DNA from 2 places in the Nocardioides sp. Kera G14 genome. Region 2 is predicted to be linked to the other one. Evidence: riboswitches for the same ligand, from Rfam matches in the RefSeq annotation. Region 2 holds a riboswitch; the other holds the start of a gene.

Region 1 (9,427 bases), 160 kb from region 2:
TGCACGTCCTGCAGCTCCATGAAGGCCAGCGGGTTGGCCGAGCCGTAGATGATCGGCAGACCGAGCCGCTCCATGCGACGGTCGGCGACGAACTCCAGGTAGGAGCGCATGTCGGCCGTCGACAGCCCGGCGACGCCACGACCCAGCAGGTCCTCGGCGAACTGCGCCTCCGCGTCGACGCCCTCCCTCAGCATCTCCCGGACCTGCGCGGTCAGCTCGTCATCCCACAGCTCCGGCTCCTCCGCACGAGCCGTGTCGACCACGTCGAAGGCGAACGCCATGTGCATCGACTCATCACGGAAGACCCAGTTGGTGCCCGAGGCAAGCCCGTTGAGCAGCCCCCGCGATCGTAGGAAGTAGACATAGGCGAAGGCTCCGTAGAAGAAGAGCCCCTCGATGACCGCGGCGAAGCAGATCAGGTTGAGCAGGAACGCCCGCCGGTCCTCCCTGGTCTCCAGCCGGTGGAGGTCGCCGAGGGAGTCGATCCACTTGAAGCAGAAGTCCGCCTTGTGCTTGATCGACGGGATGTTCTCCACGGCGGCGAAGGCCTCGAACCGCTCGGTCTCGTCCGGGACGTAGGTGTCGAGCAGGTTCAGGTAGAACTGCACGTGCACCGCCTCCTCGAAGAGCTGCCGGGAGAGGTAGAGGCGGCCTTCGGGGGAGTTGACGTGCTGGTAGAGGTTGAGCACGAGGTTGTTCGCCACGATCGTGTCGCCGGTCGCGAAGAAGGCCACGAGGCGGGAGATCAGATGTCGCTCCGCCGGCGACATCCTGGCGAGATCCTTGAGATCGGTATGCAGGTCGATCTCCTCGACCGTCCAGGTGTTCTTGATCGCGTCCTTGAAGCGGTCGAAGAAGTGCGGGTAGCGCATCGGACGCAGCGTGAGGTCCATGCCGGGGTCGAGAAGGTTCATTCGCAGGCCTCACAGTGCTCGGGGTTCTCCAGGGAGCAGGCCACGGCCTCAGCCGCCGTGACCGACACGGTCGCCTGCTGGATCCGCGTCGCAGGTCGCGAGCGCAGGTAGTACGTCGTCTTGAGCCCCTGCTGCCACGCGTAGCGGTACATCGAGGAGAGCTTCCCGATGGTCGGGCCGGCCATGAAGAGGTTGAGCGACTGGCTCTGGTCGAGGTACGGCGACCGCGCGGCCGCGAGATCGATCAGCGCCTTCTGCGGCAGCTCCCAGGCGGTGCGGTAGAGCAGCCGGAGGTCCTCCGGAATGGCGGAGATGCCCTGGATGGAGCCCTCGGCACGCTTGATCTGCTCGCGCACGTCCGCGGTCCAGAGGCCGCGCGTCTTGAGCTCGCGCACCAGCGTCGTGTTGATCTGGAGGAACTCACCCGACAGCGTCTCGCGCTTGAACAGGTTGGAGACCTGCGGCTCGATGCACTCGTAGCAACCGGCGATGGAGGCGATCGTGGCGGTGGGCGCGATCGCCAGCAGCAGCGAGTTGCGCAGCCCCGTCTCGGCCACCTTGTCGCGAAGAGCGGACCACCGGGCGGTCTGCGTCGGAGTCGTGTCCCAGAGGTCCGGCTGCAGCTGCCCCTTCGCCGCCCGGGTGTCGGCGTACGCGGGATGCGGACCGTGCTGGACGGCCAGCGACGCCGAGACCTCCAGCGCCGTCAGGTAGATCTCCTCCTGGATCCTGGTGGAGAGCTCGAGCGCCTCAGCCGAGTCGAACGACAGCCCGAGGGCGAAGAAGACGTCCTGCAGGCCCATCAGCCCCAGTCCGATGGGACGCCAGCGTGGGTTGGACGCAGCCGACTCCGCCGACGGGTAGTAGTTGATGTCGATCACCCGGTCGAGGAACGGCACCGCCGTCCGTACGGTGTCGCGCAGCTTCTCCCAGTCGAGCTCGCCGCTCGTCACATGCTGCGCAAGGTTGATCGACCCCAGGTTGCAGACGGCCGTCTCCGAGTCCGACGAGACCTCGATGATCTCGGTGCACAGGTTGGAGAGGTGGACGGTCGGATGGCCCGGCCCGACATGCTCGTCACTCGTCTGGTTGCAGGTGCGGTTGGACGCGTCCTTGAAGGTCATCCACCCGTTGCCCGTCTGGGCGAGCGTGCGCATCATCTTCGCGTAGAGGTCGCGCGCCCTCATCGTACGCACCACCTGCCCGGCGGCCTCCACCGCGCGGTAGCGGACGTCGAACGCCGGCCCCCACAGGTCCACGAGCTCCGGGGCGACGTCGGGGTCGATCAGCGACCAGTCCCCGTCCGCCTCCACGCGGCGCATGAACTCGTCGGGGATCCAGTTGGCGAGGTTGAGGTTGTGCGTACGCCGGGCGTCCTCACCCGTGTTCTCCCGCAGCTCGAGGAACTCCTCGATGTCCGGGTGCCACGACTCCAGGTACACACACGCGGCCCCCTTGCGTCGGCCGCCCTGGTTGACCGCCGCGACCGATGCGTCGAGCGTGTTGAGGAACGGCACGATGCCGTTGGAGGCGCCGTTGGTGCCGCGGATCAGCGCACCACGGCCCCGGACGCGGGAGAACGAGATGCCGATGCCGCCGGCGAACTTCGACAGCTTGGCGATCTGCGCATACCGGCTGTAGATCGAGTCGAGCTCGTCGCGCGGGGAGTCGACGAGGTAGCACGAGGACATCTGTGAGTGCCGCGTCCCGGAGTTGAAGAGTGTCGGCGACGACGGCGATCTTGGTGACGTCAACGGGCTCGCTGTCGCCGTTGCGTTTGCGGATTTCCACAGGTGCTCCCCTCGGAGTTGCTCGAGAGGAGACGACGGGACGGCCACCGCGAGGTGGCGCCTGGCGTCAGCCCACCCTCGAGGCCTCGGACCACCACGCCCGACGGGCGCGGTGCACTGTCAGGTATCGGACTCGCACGCCTCCCTTGCGGGGGAGCGCGCTCACCGTTGCGGGGCAGTCCCGGACTCTCACCGGATTCCCTGGTTCAGCTGCAGGAGCACCATATGTGGGATCGGATCCCAGACGTGGGACCAGATGTTGTGGCCCGCGTGTCGTCGGCGTGTCGCGCTCAGAGCACGAGCACGCGACCGGCAACGACGAGATGCACCTCGTCGCAGTGCTCGGCGACGCGCTGGTTGACCAGTCCCAGCAGGTCACGGAAGAGCCGTCCCGATCGGTACGTCGGCACGATGCCGAGTCCCACCTCGTTGGTCACCAGCACCGTCATCTCCGACCGTGCGTCCAGGGCGGCGACAGCGCGCGAGACCTCGGCCAGGACGGTGGAGGTGGCGACGTCAGCCGGGGCGTCCCACAACTCGTCCTCGTCGAGCAACGCGGTGAGCCAGGTGCCGAGGCAGTCGACGATCACGGGCCCGGCTGACGACAGCGAGCCTGCGAGGTCGCGGGTCTCGAGCGTCGTCCAGTGCTCCGGGCGTGCGTCACGGTGCTCGCGGACACGCGTGGCCCAGTCGGCATCGCTCTCGTCCTCGGGTGACGGGCCTGCGGCGACATAGGTCACCGGTGCGTCAGCGGGCAGGAGGGATTCGGCATGGCGGGACTTCCCCGAGCGGACACCGCCGGTGACCAAGACACGGGCAGCCTTCATCGGACTCCCTCCCGGGCAAGCGTGAGCAGGACGTCGACGTCGAGGTGAGCCTCGACCAGGTCGGCGCACACCACCGAGTTGGTGGACATGTTCTGTGCCTTGTACGGCGCCACCCGCACGCCCCGACGGGCGAAGGCGCGACAGAGACGGGTCGTGACGACCGACTTGCCGGCGTCCGACGTGGTGCCGGCGACGAGCAGCCCGCTCACGCGCCGGAGCCGGTCGAGCCGAGGTGCCACCGGTGCAGCAACCGGCAGTCGTCGTTGGCCCACCACTGCAGGTCGAGCCGGTCCATGCGGAAGGTCACCGGCAGATGATCCCGCATCCGTTCTTCGACGTCAGCACGCCTGACGCCGCCCGCGGGGTGGTCGAGGGTCAGGTGCGGCACAGGATCCGGGAAGGCGCCGCCGTACGGCAGGAAGTCGGGAAACGCGGCCGTCAGCGCAGCTGTGAGCTTGCGGAAGGGCTCGTCCGGCTCGGGCCGGAGATGAATGACGCCGCCCCGGAACTCGACCACCTCCTCGAGCACGATCTCGACGGGTTCGACCGTCGCCGCGAGGTCACCGACGACCTCGAGGTCCCGCTGCGTCGGCTCCGTGACCCACGGGGCGAGCACCGTGATGTGCGCATGCACGAAGTCGGGGTCCGTCGACACGAAGCTGGCGTCGTAGAACGCCGTCCGCTCCCGCACGACCGCATCGAGGACGGGCACCGGCACCGCGAGCACCGTGTGACCAGTCATGATCGCGCAGGCTACGGCACCGTGTAGTCCGCCGGAATCTGGCTACAGCCCGAATATGACCACGATCGAGCAGGGGCAGGTTGCCGTCGTCACGGGAGCGTCGAGCGGTATCGGACGGGCGCTGGCCGCGGAGCTGGTGACCCACGGATACGAGGTGGTCATCGCCGCCGATGAACCGGAGATCACCGCGGTGGCGGCCGAGCTCTCCGCCACCTACGCAGGCTCGACAGGGACCGCGCTGCCGGTCCAGGTCGACCTGGCCGAGTCCGAAGGCGTGACCCGCCTCTACGAGGCGGTGCGGAAGCGCGGTGTGCCGAAGGTGGCCATGCTCAACGTCGGCGTCGGTGTCGGCGGTCGCTTCGACCAGACCGAGCTCGTCGACGACCTGAGGCTGATCGACCTCAACGTCCGCTCGACCGTCCATCTCGCCAAGCTCGTCCTCCACGACATGGTCGCCGCCGGTGAGGGACGCATCCTGGTCACGTCCTCGATCGCGGCGGTGGCCCCGGGGCCCTACTACGCGACGTACGCCGCCTCGAAGGCGTTCGTCCACTCCTTCGCCGAGGGCATCCGCGAGGAGCTCAAGGACACCGGTGTCACCGTGACCTCACTGATGCCCGGCCCGACGGACACGGAGTTCTTCATCCGCGCCCACATGGAGGACACGCCGGTGGGCCAAGGCACGAAGGACGACCCCGCCGACGTGGCCAAGGACGGCTTCAAGGCGCTGATGGCGGGCAAGGCGTCGGTCGTCGCCGGCTCGCTGAAGAACCGTTTCCAGGCCGAGGCCGGGACCCATATGCCCGACGCCCTGATGAGCCCGCTCATGGCCCGGATGACGAAGCCTGAGGAGTGACATGAGCCTGTTCAGCGTGATCGCCTCCCTCGTGGTCGCAGCCGGCGTGGTGGTCCTGATCCTCCTGTTCGAGCGCAAGCGGGCGCGGCAGATCCAGCACGACCTCAGGGAGCCCGACGAGGGCCGTACCCGTCGCCCACCCCGGCACTGACAAGGCGACCGCGCCGCCCCGTGTAGTCCGCGGGAATCTGGAAACAGCCCAGACATGACGCATCCACTGCTCGCCATCGTCACCGGCAGCGACTCCGGTATGGGCGCTGCCACCGCCAAACTGCTCGCCTCCGAGGGGTACGACGTCGGCCTGACCGTCCACCACGACATGGACGGTGTGCTCGACACCGTCAGCGAGATCGAGAAGCGGGGTCAACGCTGCTTCGTCGAGCGCTTCGACGCCGCCAGCCCGACAGCCGGCGACATCGTCGACAGCCTCGCCACGAAGCTCGGTGGCCTCGGCGTGCTCGTCAACGTCGCCGGCACCGGTCAGTCGGACTCGGTCCTCGACGTCTCCTACGACAGTTGGCGGCAGGTCATCGCGACGGATCTCGACGGACCGTTCCTCGTCGCCCAGCGCGCCGCACAGGTGATGGTCGACGCGGGTCAGGGCGGCCGGATCGTCAATGTCACCAGTGTCCATGAGCACGTTCCGCGTGTCGGCTCGGCGGCCTACTGCGCGGCCAAGGCAGGACTCGGTGCGCTGACGAAGGTCATGGCGCTCGAGCTCGGCCAGCACGGCATCACGGTCAACAGCGTCGCTCCCGGCGAGATCGCCACGGAGATGACCGGACAGGCCGAGGAGTCGGCGTACAGCATCAAGCGACCGGGCAATCCGATCGGGCGGCCGGGACACGTCAACGAGGTCGCCTCGGTGATCGGCTTCCTCTGCTCGCCGCGGGCGTCCTACGTCACCGGCGCCTCGTACATCGTCGACGGAGGCCTCATGCTCATGGCCGCGCACGGCCACGACCAGGAGTCGGAGGACTGGCGGACCCTCTAGTGACGGAGCTGGCCCACCTTCTCCGCCGTGGCGTCGAGCTTGTCCGCGACGACGTCGGCCACCGTCCCGGCCACGGCGTGGCCGCGGTCGACGACCGTCGCGGCGGCGCTGCCCACCTTCTCCGTGAGGACGTCGCCGGCACCCGCCGCCTGCAGTGCGGCGATCCGACCCTCGAGCTTCGTCGTGCTCGCGACGTGCTCGGCCTGGCGGGCCAGCTCGCGCGCCGTGGCCTTGGCGAGCCACGCCTTGCCCGGCTTGCCGTCGGTATCGAGGGCCGCGATGACCAGGCCGCCGAGGATCGAGACGTTCTTGGCCAGCTGCAACTGCTGGGCGCGCCGCGCCTCCGGGTCGCTCTCGCGCCAGAACGCGTGTCCGGCGAGGGTGGTGGGCACAAGCGTGCCCGCAAGAACTGCCGCGGACAGGCGGGGGAAGCGGCCGAGGACGAGTCCGGTGGCGGCCGCCAGCTGGACGCCGGCGTTGACCTTGACCAGGAGCTCGGGATCGGCGGGCACCGGCAGGCCCGCGCGCTGCAGGGCGGTGACGAGCGGGTCGGTGACCGGCTTCGCCCGCTCGGCCGGGCCGGAGGCGTTCTTCAGGGACCTGATCGGCCCGACGAAGAAGATGGAGGACAGGAGCGGTCGTGCCAGGCGTCGGCTGATACTCATATCGCCACCGTGCCCAGAACCGTGGCGGTCCAAACGTCAGGCATGAAGAGGCCGTGGGTGGGTAAGGGTGTGGCGTGACTGCCTTCCTCGCCTGGTGGACCCTCATCACCTTCGCCCTCGTCGCCGCGGGTGTGGCGGCAGTGGTCGTCATCGCGGAGCCGCACCGGGCTCAGCCTGTCGAGAGCGACCTGCGGGTCCTCCCCGACGACCAGCGGTGATCCGGCTCGCCGGGGCGCTCGTCCTCACGATCGGGATCCTCGCGGCGCCACCTGCCTCGGCCGCGACGACGGCCACCGGCACGGTCAGGCTCGACGGCGTGCGGGTCGTCCTGCGTTCCGCCACGACCCAGGTCGTCACCGTCAACCGCACGCACGGCTGGCATGCCCGCGCCACTCTCTGGGTGCGCACGGCCTCCGGCTGGCGGCGCGGCCTGCGCACCACCGACGCTCGGGTGGGGTACGGCGGCCTCTCGGTCGCCACGCGCCGACACCAGGGTGACGGCACCACACCGCTCGGCACCTTCGACCTGATGTCCACGTTCGGGACGCATGCGCGGCGGAGCGCCTGGTCGATGCCCTACCGCCGTACGCGTGCCGGGGACTACTGGGTCGGCGACAACTCGTCGCGCTACTACAACCAGCTCCGCACCCGTGCCCAGGGCGGCTTCCGTCTGCTGCCCGCGAGCGATCCCGAGGCGTCGGAGCACCTGGCGCACTACCGGCGTCAGTACGAATACGCCTTCGTCACGTCGTTCAACGTGGAGCAGGTCCGCTGGCGAGGATTCGCGATCTTCCTGCACGTCAACGGGCGTGGCGCCACCGCCGGCTGCGTCAGCCTGCCGCGCTCGATGATGCGGAAGCTCTTCCACCGGCTCGAGCCGTCAGCTCACCCGGTCATCGCCATCGGGCGGTGAAGGTCAGGCCGACGGGAAGCACGCCGCGAGCCGGCGGTGCTGATCGGCCACCGCATCACGGTGCGGGCCGTCGGCGGTCAGACGCGGATAGAGTCTCTTCGGCCACAGGACCTCGACGCCTCGGATCGTGAAGGCCCCGCCGATGAGCGGCCAGTCGGATTCGATGAAGCAGAGCACGCCGACGACCGGGACCTCGGCGTCGTCGAGGATCCCCTTCACCAGATCCACCTGCTTCTGTACGCCGTCGACGAGCTTGGTCTGGTCGCGTGGCCCCACAAGGAGCTTCTCGACCCGCGGCCGAAAGAGGCCGCCCTCGATCTGCAGGGTGGGCCGCTTGCCGACGTACCTCTTGGCATCGATCACGAAGATGCCGGACGGAGTCACCGCGATGTGATCAATGTTGGCCTTGGTTCCGGGGATGCGGCGGTCGTGCAGCACTCGCATGCTATCGGAGCTGAGCTGGTTGAGTCGGTTGCCGAGGCGCTCCTCGCCGAGGGCGCCGGTGTTCCACGCGGTCGTGGTCTGCGGGTCGTCGCTGACGGCGAGGATGAACCCGCCGAGCTTCGGGTGCTTCTCCCGGATGCGCGCCGTGCGCTTTGCCTGCCGGCGCTCGAACTCGCGACGTGCTGAGCCGCCCGGGGCGCCGGCGTCGACAGGCGCCACGGGCGTGACGGGCTCAGGCTCCTGAGCCGGTGTGGATGCCAAGCATTCGAGGCAGCGGACTGTCTTCGTCGCTCGCTCGTAGATGGCCTCGGCGCCAGCCTCCAGCACCGTCCCACAGAGACGGCACGCGCCGGCGTACCGAAGCTTCATGCGCTTCTGATCCGCTGTGGGTTTGTCCATGAAGTGACCTTCTCACCAATCGAGCGATGTGGTTGCACTTCTGAGCGGTTGGCTTCTGATTGGGATTCGACGCTCGTCATGCGCCTTGAGGAAACCTATAGAAATTGGCCGATGTCGAGGCGACCGACTCTGGATTCGAACGCCTGTCCACGATAGAATTGCGGCATGCCGCACAACGCCCTCGACCTCGCCGTGGCGCTCGACGCTGTGGACGACGACGCGAGCGCATTGACCTTGATGCGGGAATCGCAGCAGCGGATCCGCGAGGAGGAAGTGCTGCAGATCGCCACTGCTGCGCGCTTCGCCTCATTCCACGAGGTCGACCAGTGGTGGCGTGGAGCCTCGCAGCTCGACGAGGCTCCGGGGGCTGAGCGTGCGCTTCTGCTCGGCGGCGACGGGTCGCCGTGGATTGAGGAGTTCGCGGTGATGGAGTTCGCTGCGGCAACGGGACGCTCGACGATGTCCGCCCGTGCCTACCTCGGCGGAGCGCTCGCGCTGGTCCACCGGCTTCCGCAGACATGGCGTCAGGTGCAGGCGGGCCGCGTCGACGGCTGGCGGGCCCGTCGGATCGCCGAGGCCACGATGTCCGTCTCGCAGGAGGCCGCCGCGTGGATCGACGAGCAGATCGCGCCCCGTGCCCAGCAGGTCGGCGTCAGGACCCTCGACCGTGTGGTCGAGGAGGCGCGGGCCCGCTTCAACCCTGAGGAACTGGTCGACGACGAGGTCGGCGACCTCGACGGTCGCCATGTCGACATCCGCATCGGCCAGAACCCGAGCGGCCGCGCTGCGACGACGCCTCTGGAGGCGGAGCTCGACACCGACGATGCGATCGCGCTCAAGGAGACCCTTCACGACGTCGCCGAGCAGATCACCGACACCGGTG
Region 2 (9,427 bases):
TCGGGGACAGCGCACACGCCGCCCTGCGCGAGGACGGCATCGCCGTACGCCGGGCCGACACCTTCCCCGGTCTCGACTCCAGTTGGGTCCGCATCGCCGTCCGGCCGCAATCGACGACCGTCCAGCTCTTCGCCGGCATCGACCGCCTGCCCGCCCGCCAGCCCGCCTAACCATCAGTCAGGACCACCTCATGCCCCGAGTCTCCGCACCCTCCGACATCGCACGCGACCACGCAGCCAAGCGTCTTGGCGCGCTCGCGACACCGCCTGGGGCTCTCGGGCGGCTCGGCGACCTCGCTGTCTGGGTCTCCGCCTGCCAGGGCCAAGTGCCTCCCGCCGCGGTCGACAACGTCCGTCTCGTGATCTTCGCCGGGGACCACGGTGTCGCGGCGCACGGCGTCTCCGCCTTCCCGCCCGCGATCACCGGTGCGATGGTCCGCACGTTCCTGCTCGGGAAGGCGGGCGTCAGCGCTCTCGCGAACGCTCACGGTGTCGCCGTACGCGTGCTCGACCTGGGCGTGGATGAGGACTTCGACGACCTCGACCCCGACACCAGGGCCGCGCTCACGGCCCACAAGGTGCGACGGGCCAGTGGCGCCATCCACATCGAAGACGCGCTCACGGGCGAGCAGACCCAGGCGGCACTCGCCGCCGGAGCCGCGGTGGCGCGCGAGGAGATCAAGGCCGGCGGCCAGCTCCTCATCAGCGGCGACATGGGCATCGGCAACACCACACCCGCCGCCGCGATGATCGCCGCGGCCCTCGGGCTGCCCGGCGCGGAGGTCGTGGGCCGCGGCACCGGGATCGACGGCGCCGCCCTGCTCCACAAGGTCTCCGTGGTGGACGCCGCACTGGCGCGAGCCGGCGCGCGTGCCGACGACCCGATCGAGACCCTGGCGGCCCTTGGCTCGGCCGACCTCGCCGCGAGCACCGGCTTCCTGCTCGCGGCCGCCCAGGAAGGCGTGCCGGTGCTGCTCGACGGGCTGATGAGCGTTGCCTGCGCCCTGACCGCGGACCGGATCGAGCCCGGCGCCGCCGCGTGGTACGCAGCCGGTCACCGCTCCACCGAGCCCGCGCAGGCGCTCGCCCTGGCCAAGATGGGTCTTGAGCCGCTGCTCGACCTCGGTATGCGCCTCGGCGAGGGGTCGGGTGCTGTCGCAGCGGTTCCCGTGGTGCGATCGGCCGCCGCACTGTTGCGGGATGTCGCCCTGCTGAGCGAGCTCGGAGCCTGATGCTCGTCGACGCCTGGCGTCTCGCCCTCGGGACGCTCACCGCGGTGCCGGTGAAGCCGCCCGCGGTCGTCGATCGACGCCGGGCGGCGCTCGCGATGGTGATCGCTCCACTCGCGGCACTTCCTCTCGGGATCGCCGCCGGACTGGTCGTCCTCCTCGGCGGATGGTGGAACCTGCCCCCACTCGTCACCGCCCTCCTGGCGATCGGGGTGGCCGTGCTGGGGAACCGTGGCTTCCACTTGGATGGCCTTTCCGACATCACGGACGGGATGTCGGCCTCCTACGACCGCGAGCGGTCTCTTGCCGTGATGAAGACGGGTACGTCGGGTCCAGCCGGCGTCGTGGCAATCGTCCTCGTCCTGGGCCTCCAAGTTGCGGCCCTTGCCGCGCTGGTCGAGATGTCCGACGCCGGCCGCGTGGCAGCTCTGCTCGTGGTCGCGCTCTGCGCCTCGCGCCTCGCGCTGGTTGCTTGCTGTGCGCGGGGGATCAGGCCGGCTCGTGCTGACGGCCTCGGCAAGCTCTACACCGAGACCGTGCCGCGCGTCGTCGCAGCCGTCGGCTGGATTGTTGGCGCCGCCGCTCTTGCAGGTGCCGCTGCATGGGTGGGGCTCGACTGGTGGCGCGGCGTCGTGGCCGTCGCCTTGGCGCTCCTCGTGGTCGTGATCGTCATCGCCCGTGCCGTCCGCCGCTTCGGCGGCGTGACCGGAGACGTCTTCGGAGCGGCCATCGAGCTCGCCTTCGCCACGATCTTGGTGACCCTCGCATGAGGGCGCGCACCATGGGGCTCCTGCTCGGGTACGCCGCTGATCGTGTGCTCGGCGACCCGCAGCGATACCACCCGGTGGCCGGCTTCGGCCGCCTCGCCAACCTGCTGGAGTCGCGGATCTACGCCGACTCGCGCGCTCGCGGAGCCGTCCACAATGCGGTTCTCGTCGGCGGAGCTGTGGCGGCTGGAGCCGTCTCCGAGAGCCTTACGCACGAGCGCCCGATTGCGCGCACCCTCGTCATCGCCGCTGCGACGTGGACGGTGCTCGGTGGCCGCTCCTTGGAGCGCGAGGCCGACAACGTCCACGCTGTCCTTACCGCAGGCGACCTGCCTGCCGCCCGGATGCAGGTCAAGCGTCTGATCGGACGCGACACCGACGAGCTAGATGCGTCGGAGATCTCCCGCGGCGTTATCGAGTCGGTCGCCGAGAACACCGCCGACGCGATCACCGGGCCGCTGATGTGGGGAGCCGTGCTCGGTGTGCCGGGGCTGCTCGGCTACCGGGCGGCCAACACCCTCGACGCGATGGTCGGGCACCACAACGCCCGCTATGAGAACTACGGCTGGGCCTCGGCCCGACTCGACGACCTGGCCACGTGGCCCGCCGCACGACTTGTCGGACTGCTGACGATGGCCGCCGACCCGCGTCGCGCCCGCGCGGCCTGGACGACCTGGCGGCGCGACGCGTCCGGCCACCCAAGTCCCAACGCGGGAGTCGCTGAGTCAGCCTTCGCCGGCGCGCTGGGCATCCGCTTAGGCGGCACCAACCACTACTACGGCGGACGTCGGATCGAGCACCGCGCGATCATGGGTGACGGCCGCCCCGCTCAACCCCATGACATCGTCGGCGCCAACCGGATAGCCCGGCGCGTGGGGGCCAGCGCCGCCTGCGTAGCCGCTCTGGCGGCCCTGGTCACGCTGAGAGACAGCAGCCGATGAACGCCCTTGTCCTCGTCGGCATGTCGGTCAGTGACGTCGACCGCCGCGACCTCCTGACCGCCGAGGCGGCTCGGCGCGGCGGGAGCGTGGCGTTCCTTCAGATGGGTGACCCCTCACTCTCGCGCGAACTGACGGAGATCGCCGATGACGGCGCCACCACGATCACGCTCGTCGGTGTCAACACGGGGCCGATCGGTCCGGCCCACTCGTGGCTTCGCCGGATCGCAGCCCACTGGTGGCGCGAGAGGGCCGGACTCAAGCCGACCGTCTACGTGGCCACGCGCCTCGCCTCGCAGCTCGACCAGCTCGACGACGTACTCACGGAGACGAAGCCGATCGGCGGCGACGAGCCCGGCCTCACCTCCGCGGCTTGGGAGGACGTCACGGGGCATCGCCATCAGGTGATGATCTGCCGTGGTCCTCGCTGCACGGCCAAGGGAGCCGAGGACAACCTGCGCGCCATGATCCTCTCGATGATGGAGCACCAGCTCGGCGACGCGGACGTGCTCCTCGTCCACACCGGATGCCAGTTCCCGTGCAACCAAGCGCCGGTCATCAGCGTCCAGCCCGACGACGTCTGGTACGGCCACGTCGACGCCGAGACCTCCAGCAGGATCGTGGAATCGCACTTCCGCGACGGCGTTCCGGTCGACACCCATCGGCTGCCGCGATAGGGTTCCCTCACACGTCGTACGTGAGGAAGCCGGTGAGAATCCGGCACGGTCACGCCACTGTGAGTGTCTCCGCGAGGAGGCCGAAGTCAGATCTTCCGACGCCGTGTTCTCCGCCCATCCATGGAACGTTGTATTCCAGAAGGAGTATCACGTGAGCAACACGTCTGCTATCTCCAGCCCCATCACCCAGCCGCTCGTCACCGCCAAGGCGGCGACGATCGCGCTCCTCGCCGGCGTCGCGCTTCTCGCGCTGCTGGTCTACTACTTCATCGGCGTCGACGAGGGCGCCATGTCTGTGTTCGGCAAGAGCATGGTCGTCCACGAGTTCTTCCACGACGGCCGACACTTCCTCGGCTTCCCCTGCCACTGAGCCTCGGCGAGCAGGAGAACAACAGAACATGGTGAAGCAACTCATTGGTCGTGGCGCGCTCTCAGGAGCCGTCGCGGGCCTCGTCGCCTTCATTTTCGCGCGCATCTTCGCGGAGCCGGTGATCTCCAAGGCGATCGACTACGAGTCGGCGCGTGACGCCGCTCAGGACGCGCTCGACAAGGCAGCCGGGATCGCCGTCCCCGCCGCTGGACCCGACATCTTCAGCCGGACGATCCAGATGGACGTTGGCATCGGCGCCGGCCTGATCCTCTTCGGCGCCGCCATGGGCGCGCTGGTCGCGGTCGGGTACGTCGTGGCCATCGGTCGTGTCGGCAGGGTGCGCCCGTTCCAGCTTGCCCTTCTCGTGCCGGTCTTCTACTTCCTCGGCGTCTTCGCGGTGCCGTTCCTGAAGTACCCGGCCAACCCGCCGGCCATCGGTCACGAGGAGACGATCCGCACGCGCGGGACGCTCTACCTCGTCACCGTCCTGGTCTCGTGCATCGCTCTGTTCCTGGCCGTCTACATCGGCCAACGACTGCACGCGCGGATGAGCCTCTACAAGACCGTGCTGATCGTGGGTGCTGGATACGTGGTCGTCATGGCGATCCTCTTCCTGGTCCTGCCGCCGCTGGGTCACCTGCACGCCAACGTCGTTGAGTACGGGAAGCAGGACACCGAGACGCCGCTTCCGCTCAAGGATGCCGATGGAAACCTCGTGTTCCCGGGCTTCCCGGCTGACCTTCTGGCCAAGTTCCGGGTGTACTCGATCATCAACCAGGTGATCCTGTGGGGCGGCATCGCTCTGCTCTTCGCACCGCAGGCCCAGAAGCTGCTGGACCCGGCAGGTGCCAAGGCGGGCAAGGAGAGCCGCTTCGCCGAGGACCACACGCCGGTCGCTGTCTGAGATCACCGCCGGATCAGCCCGCGGCCTGCGACGGACATCGGTCCGGCCGCAGGCCGCGGTTGATCAGACGAGGAGTTACGCCGGACGGCTCGCAGCCTCTTCCGCTGGCGCTCGACCGATGCGGTGTGTCCTTCACTCCTCTTCGAGTTCGAGCGCGGCCGTCGGCCGGCGCTCATGGTGCAGCGAAGCGTGACGCCGCGTGTCCGGATTCGGTCCTAGGGTTCGTCTAGGGTTGACGTCCCTTGAGGTTTCGGCAGGCCGAGCCGTCACAGAATCAGATCCGCGCGTTGGGCGAGAAGATAGCCTGGCAAGCGCACATCCGGGGCCAAGCCGATTCCCCTATAGAAGGCGTCGACCGCCGCCGTACGGCGCGCCGCCGGGACATTGTCAAACTCGTTCGCCTTTGGCTCGCACAGCACTATCTCATGTGGTGGCAGATGGGCGATCGCGGCGCGAACAAGGAGCATTCCGAGCCGTTGGCCAAGGAACGCCGGCTCAAGCTCAAGGTTCAGGATCTCGGTCGCCCAAGGGATATTCCTGCCGTCTGTGAAGAGTTCGGACAGGCCATCGTGATGGTCTTGTCCCTCCTCGCACCGCTTGACCCGGATCCGTCCGATTACGTGCTCTCCGTTCGCCGATTTCGGATACCAGCCCTCTAACGGCGCGTCGCCGGAGATCCCGGTCGCCCAAAGCCGCCACTCCCTGTACAGGCAATCGTCGATTACATAGGAGTTGTAGTCGAAGACCTCTACGTGAGCTGCACTGGAGCGGGAGGCTCGTTCCGGGAGCAAGGGCACGCCTCATTCAAGCCCATGTGCCACACATGGCTCCGCTACGACGTCGCAGAGGGACATCTAGAGGAGGACGACGCGGCCTGCGACGACCAGATGGACCTCGTCGCAGGCTGCGGCCACCTCCTGGTTGACCATGCCGAGCAGGTCGCGGAAGAGCCGGCCGGACCGGTGGGACGGCACGACTCCGAGGCCGACCTCGTTGGTGACGAGGACCGTCCGTTCGCCCTGATCGCGTACGCGAAGGACGTCGGCGGCGTCGCGGACCTCTCGCTCGATCACGCGGGTCGCCTCGGCCGAGGACACCTCCCACAGATCGCGCTCGTCGAGTACGGCCGTGAGCCAGGTGCCGAGGCAGTCGACGATGAGGTCGCCGTCGGTCCTCGCCAGGACGCCGACGAGATCGTGCGACTCGATCGTTGTCCAGTTCGCCGAGCGCCGGGCTTGATGGACGGCGACGCGCTCTGCCCAGTCCGCATCGTCGTACGTCGGCCCGGGAGCGAGGTAGGTGGCCGGCCCCGGCAGGAGCGACTCGGCGTGCCGGGACTTGCCCGACCGCACGCCTCCGGTGACCAGGACCCTCACGACAGACCCCTCACCCAGGCGAGTGCCTCGTCGACCGAGTGCACGGTCGGGACGCCCGCGGGCGCTGCCGGGCGACGTACGACGACGACGGCGGCGCCGAGCTCGGCGGCGGCCTGCATCTTGGGCCACGTGAAGGTGCCGCCGGAGTCCTTGGTGACGACGACGTCACTCCCGTGGCGACGCATCAGCTCCAGCTCGCCGTCGAGGGTGTAGGGGCCACGGCTGGTGATCAGCTCCCAGGACGGTGGAAGGTCGAGGTCGGGGACGTCGACGACGCGCGCCGTCGCGGCGCGGGCGCCCAGAGCCGGGATGAAGCGAGCCAGCTCCTGGCGGCCGACGGTGAGGAAGGGGCGCTCGCCAAGGTCCGCCGCCAGCGCGGCGGCCTCTTCGTGGGTGGCGGTGTAGTGCCAGGTCGGATCAGGTGCCCAGCCGGGCCTCTCCAGGCGGAGGAGCGGGCGGCCCTCGGCAGAGCACGCGGCCACGGCGTTCGCGCTCATTCCCATCGCGAAGGGGTGGGTCGCGTCGACCACCGCGTCGTACTCGCTCAGTGCGGCGCGCAGACCCTCGACACCGCCGAAGCCGCCGATGCGTACCGGGCCGACGGGAAGTCGAGGTCGGGCCACGCGTCCTGCCAGCGAGCTGGTGACGTCGATGCTCTCGTCAACCAGGTAGCCGGCGAGATCGCGGGCCTCGCTGGTGCCACCGAGCAGCAGAAGCCTCATCCCGCACCTCCGGGCGGCAGGATCGGCGGGTCGTCTGAGGCACCCGTGCGGGCGAGGGCAAGCAGGGCGTCGACGTCGAGGTGCTTCTCGACCAGGTCGCCGAGCAGGTCGAGACGTCGCTCCCGCGCGTCGGGGAACGAGATAGTCGACGGCGTGAGGCCGAGGGCCTCGGCTAGAAACGCGCGGCGCAGCTCGTCGCCCTCCAGGCTGCCGTGCCACATGGTGCCGAAGACATTGCCGTTGCGTGCACCGCCAAGGAACGGCTCGCCGGAGCCGACGGTGATGCGTCCATGGTGGATCTCGTAGCCGTGGGCAGCGACGCCGAACGCGTCACCGGACGGCAGTCGCAGGTTCTTCTCGGACTCGAAGTCGGTGCGGACGTCGAGCAGCCCGAGCCCGTCGACCGTGACGCCGCTCGCGCCTTCGACGCCTTCGGGGTCGGCAATCACGTGGCCGAGCATCTGGAAGCCTCCGCAGATCCCCAGCAGCGGGCGTTCGCGGCGGGCGTGGTCGAGGATCGCGGCATCGAGGCCGCGGGAGCGAAGCCAGGCCAGGTCGGAGATCGTCGAGCGGGTGCCGGGCATGACGATCAGGTCGGCATCGGCGAGCTCGCGCGCGTCGGCGGCGAACACGACATCGAGGTCGGGCTCGAGTCCCAGGGCGTCGGCATCGGTGAAGTTGCTGATCCGCGGGAGTCGGATGACCGCGACCTTCCGCGCGCCGTCGGACTGCGCGCGCCGGCCGTCGAGGTCGAGCGCGTCCTCGGAGTCGAGCCACAGGCTCGGGTCCCACGGCAGTACGCCGTAGACGCGCCGTCCGGTCAGGCGCTCCAACGAGTCCAGGCCCGGCGCGAGAAGCGAGGAGTCACCGCGGAACTTGTTGACCACGAAGCCTGCGATGAGCCGCTGGTCCTCAGGTGCGAGTAGCGCGACCGTGCCGTACATCGCCGCGAAGACTCCGCCACGGTCGATGTCTCCCACCACCACCGTTGGCAATGAGGCATGGCGAGCCAGGCCCATGTTGACGTAGTCGCCCGCGCGGAGATTGATCTCGGTCGGGCTCCCTGCGCCCTCCGCGACGATTACGTCGAACCGCGAGGCGAGGTCGTCGTACGCCGCGTGGGCGGCCTTGGCGAGGTGCCGTCGACCGTCCTGCCAGTCGGCGGAGGAGACCTCACCGGCAGGGTGGCCCATCAGGACGACGTGGCTGCGCCGGTCGCTGCCCGGCTTGAGCAGGACAGGGTTCATCGCCGGCTCCGGCGTGACACCGGCGGCGAGTGCTTGCACCCACTGGGCGCGGCCGATCTCGGCTGTCGTGCCGTCAGGCGCGGCGCAGACCATCGAGTTGTTTGACATGTTCTGCGCCTTGTATGGCGCCACCCGGATGCCGCGCCGCGCGAGCGCGCGGCACAGGCCCGTCGTGACGACCGACTTGCCCGCGTCCGAGGTCGTGCCTGCCACCAACAGTCCCGCCATCAGGGCGCCCGCAACAGGTAGACGTCCATCACCCAGCCGGCCGACTCCTTGGCTCGCTGCCGAGCCTTCTCGACGTCGCCTGCAACCGCGCCGACGCGGCCTGAGACCAGCTCTTCGGAGTCGGTGCCGAGGTTGGCGCCCCACCAGATCGACCAGTCGTCGAGCCCGTCCAGATCGAGGGTGCCGGTGAGCATCACGCAAAGGTTCGTCTGACCGGTCGCGATGTCGTCTCGAAGCCGTCGCGCGGTGGTGACGTGCACCGGCTGCCCGACGGGGTGCAGCACGATCCGGTGCCGAGCGGCGAGGATCTGCGGCGCGCTGATGCCCGGCAGGACGTCGTACTCCATCGGCAACCGTCCGGCGAGCTGCTCGACGACGCGGATCGTGGAGTCGTAGAGCGACGGGTCGCCCCACACCAGGAAGGCGGCCGTGCCCTCCCGCTCGCGCAGGACGCTCTCGTACGCAGACACCCTCGCCTCGTGCCAGTCCCTGACCGCCTTGCCGTAGTCGGTGGGATCGGCCCGGTCACGCTCGGGATCCGGCACCGAAATCACCTCGACGCCGTACGCCTCGGCGATCGCCCGTCGGGCCGCGAGCAGCCCGTCGTCGCCGGACTTCTCGGCGGCGATCACGTAGTCACACGACCGCAGCGCGTTCGCCACCTCAGGCGTCACGTGCTGCGGCCCCATTCCGACGCCTAGGATCCAGACCTTCACCGACCGATCACGCCTCGATGCCGTCTTCCAGGTCGCCCTCGACGTCGAGGTAGACCTGCTGCATGGCGGCGAGGGTCTCGGCGTCCGGCTCGGCCCACAGTCCGCGGTCGGCGGCCTCGTGGAGCCGCTCGACGATGCCGCGCAGCGCCCACGGGTTCGACTTCTTCAGGAACTCCTGGTTGGTCTCGTCCAGGACGTACTCACTCGCGAGCTTCTCGTACATCCAGTCGTGCACGACGCCCGCCGTGGCGTCG

Evidence for each region. Region 2 has a riboswitch for cobalamin ahead of LH076_RS07005 (CbtB domain-containing protein). Riboswitches for the same ligand answer to the same signal wherever they lie in the genome.
Region 1: it holds a riboswitch for cobalamin, as region 2 does, so the genes downstream of both, LH076_RS06255 (ribonucleoside-diphosphate reductase subunit alpha) here and LH076_RS07005 (CbtB domain-containing protein) in region 2, are expected to answer to the same signal.

What each region holds. Positions count from the first base shown of each region.
Region 1 covers NZ_CP085839.1:1,257,609-1,267,035, forward strand. Annotated here, with positions in the region: gene LH076_RS06250 (ribonucleotide-diphosphate reductase subunit beta) at 1-914, opposite strand, end outside; gene LH076_RS06255 (ribonucleoside-diphosphate reductase subunit alpha) at 911-2,752, opposite strand; cobalamin riboswitch at 2,806-2,945, opposite strand; gene LH076_RS06260 (bifunctional adenosylcobinamide kinase/adenosylcobinamide-phosphate guanylyltransferase) at 2,995-3,531, opposite strand; partial or broken gene LH076_RS06265 (cobyric acid synthase CobQ) at 3,582-3,740, opposite strand; gene LH076_RS06270 (2'-5' RNA ligase family protein) at 3,737-4,273, opposite strand; gene LH076_RS06275 (SDR family NAD(P)-dependent oxidoreductase) at 4,329-5,129, shown strand; gene LH076_RS06280 (hypothetical protein) at 5,131-5,280, shown strand; gene LH076_RS06285 (SDR family oxidoreductase) at 5,335-6,123, shown strand; gene LH076_RS06290 (DoxX family protein) at 6,120-6,788, opposite strand; gene LH076_RS06295 (hypothetical protein) at 6,863-7,006, shown strand; gene LH076_RS06300 (L,D-transpeptidase family protein) at 7,003-7,701, shown strand; gene LH076_RS06305 (nuclease-related domain-containing protein) at 7,705-8,544, opposite strand; gene LH076_RS06310 (HNH endonuclease signature motif containing protein) at 8,710-9,427, shown strand, end outside.
Region 2 covers NZ_CP085839.1:1,413,636-1,423,062, forward strand. Annotated here, with positions in the region: gene LH076_RS06980 (cobyrinate a,c-diamide synthase) at 1-170, shown strand, start outside; gene cobT (nicotinate-nucleotide--dimethylbenzimidazole phosphoribosyltransferase) at 191-1,231, shown strand; gene cobS (adenosylcobinamide-GDP ribazoletransferase) at 1,231-1,998, shown strand; gene LH076_RS06995 (cobalamin biosynthesis protein) at 1,995-2,936, shown strand; gene LH076_RS07000 ((2Fe-2S) ferredoxin domain-containing protein) at 2,933-3,610, shown strand; adenosylcobalamin (AdoCbl) riboswitch at 3,608-3,759, shown strand; gene LH076_RS07005 (CbtB domain-containing protein) at 3,762-3,980, shown strand; gene LH076_RS07010 (CbtA family protein) at 4,009-4,884, shown strand; gene LH076_RS07015 (hypothetical protein) at 5,151-5,681, opposite strand; gene LH076_RS07020 (bifunctional adenosylcobinamide kinase/adenosylcobinamide-phosphate guanylyltransferase) at 5,739-6,260, opposite strand; gene LH076_RS07025 (cobalt-precorrin-6A reductase) at 6,257-6,982, opposite strand; gene LH076_RS07030 (cobyric acid synthase) at 6,979-8,457, opposite strand; gene cobF (precorrin-6A synthase (deacetylating)) at 8,457-9,173, opposite strand; gene cobN (cobaltochelatase subunit CobN) at 9,181-9,427, opposite strand, start outside.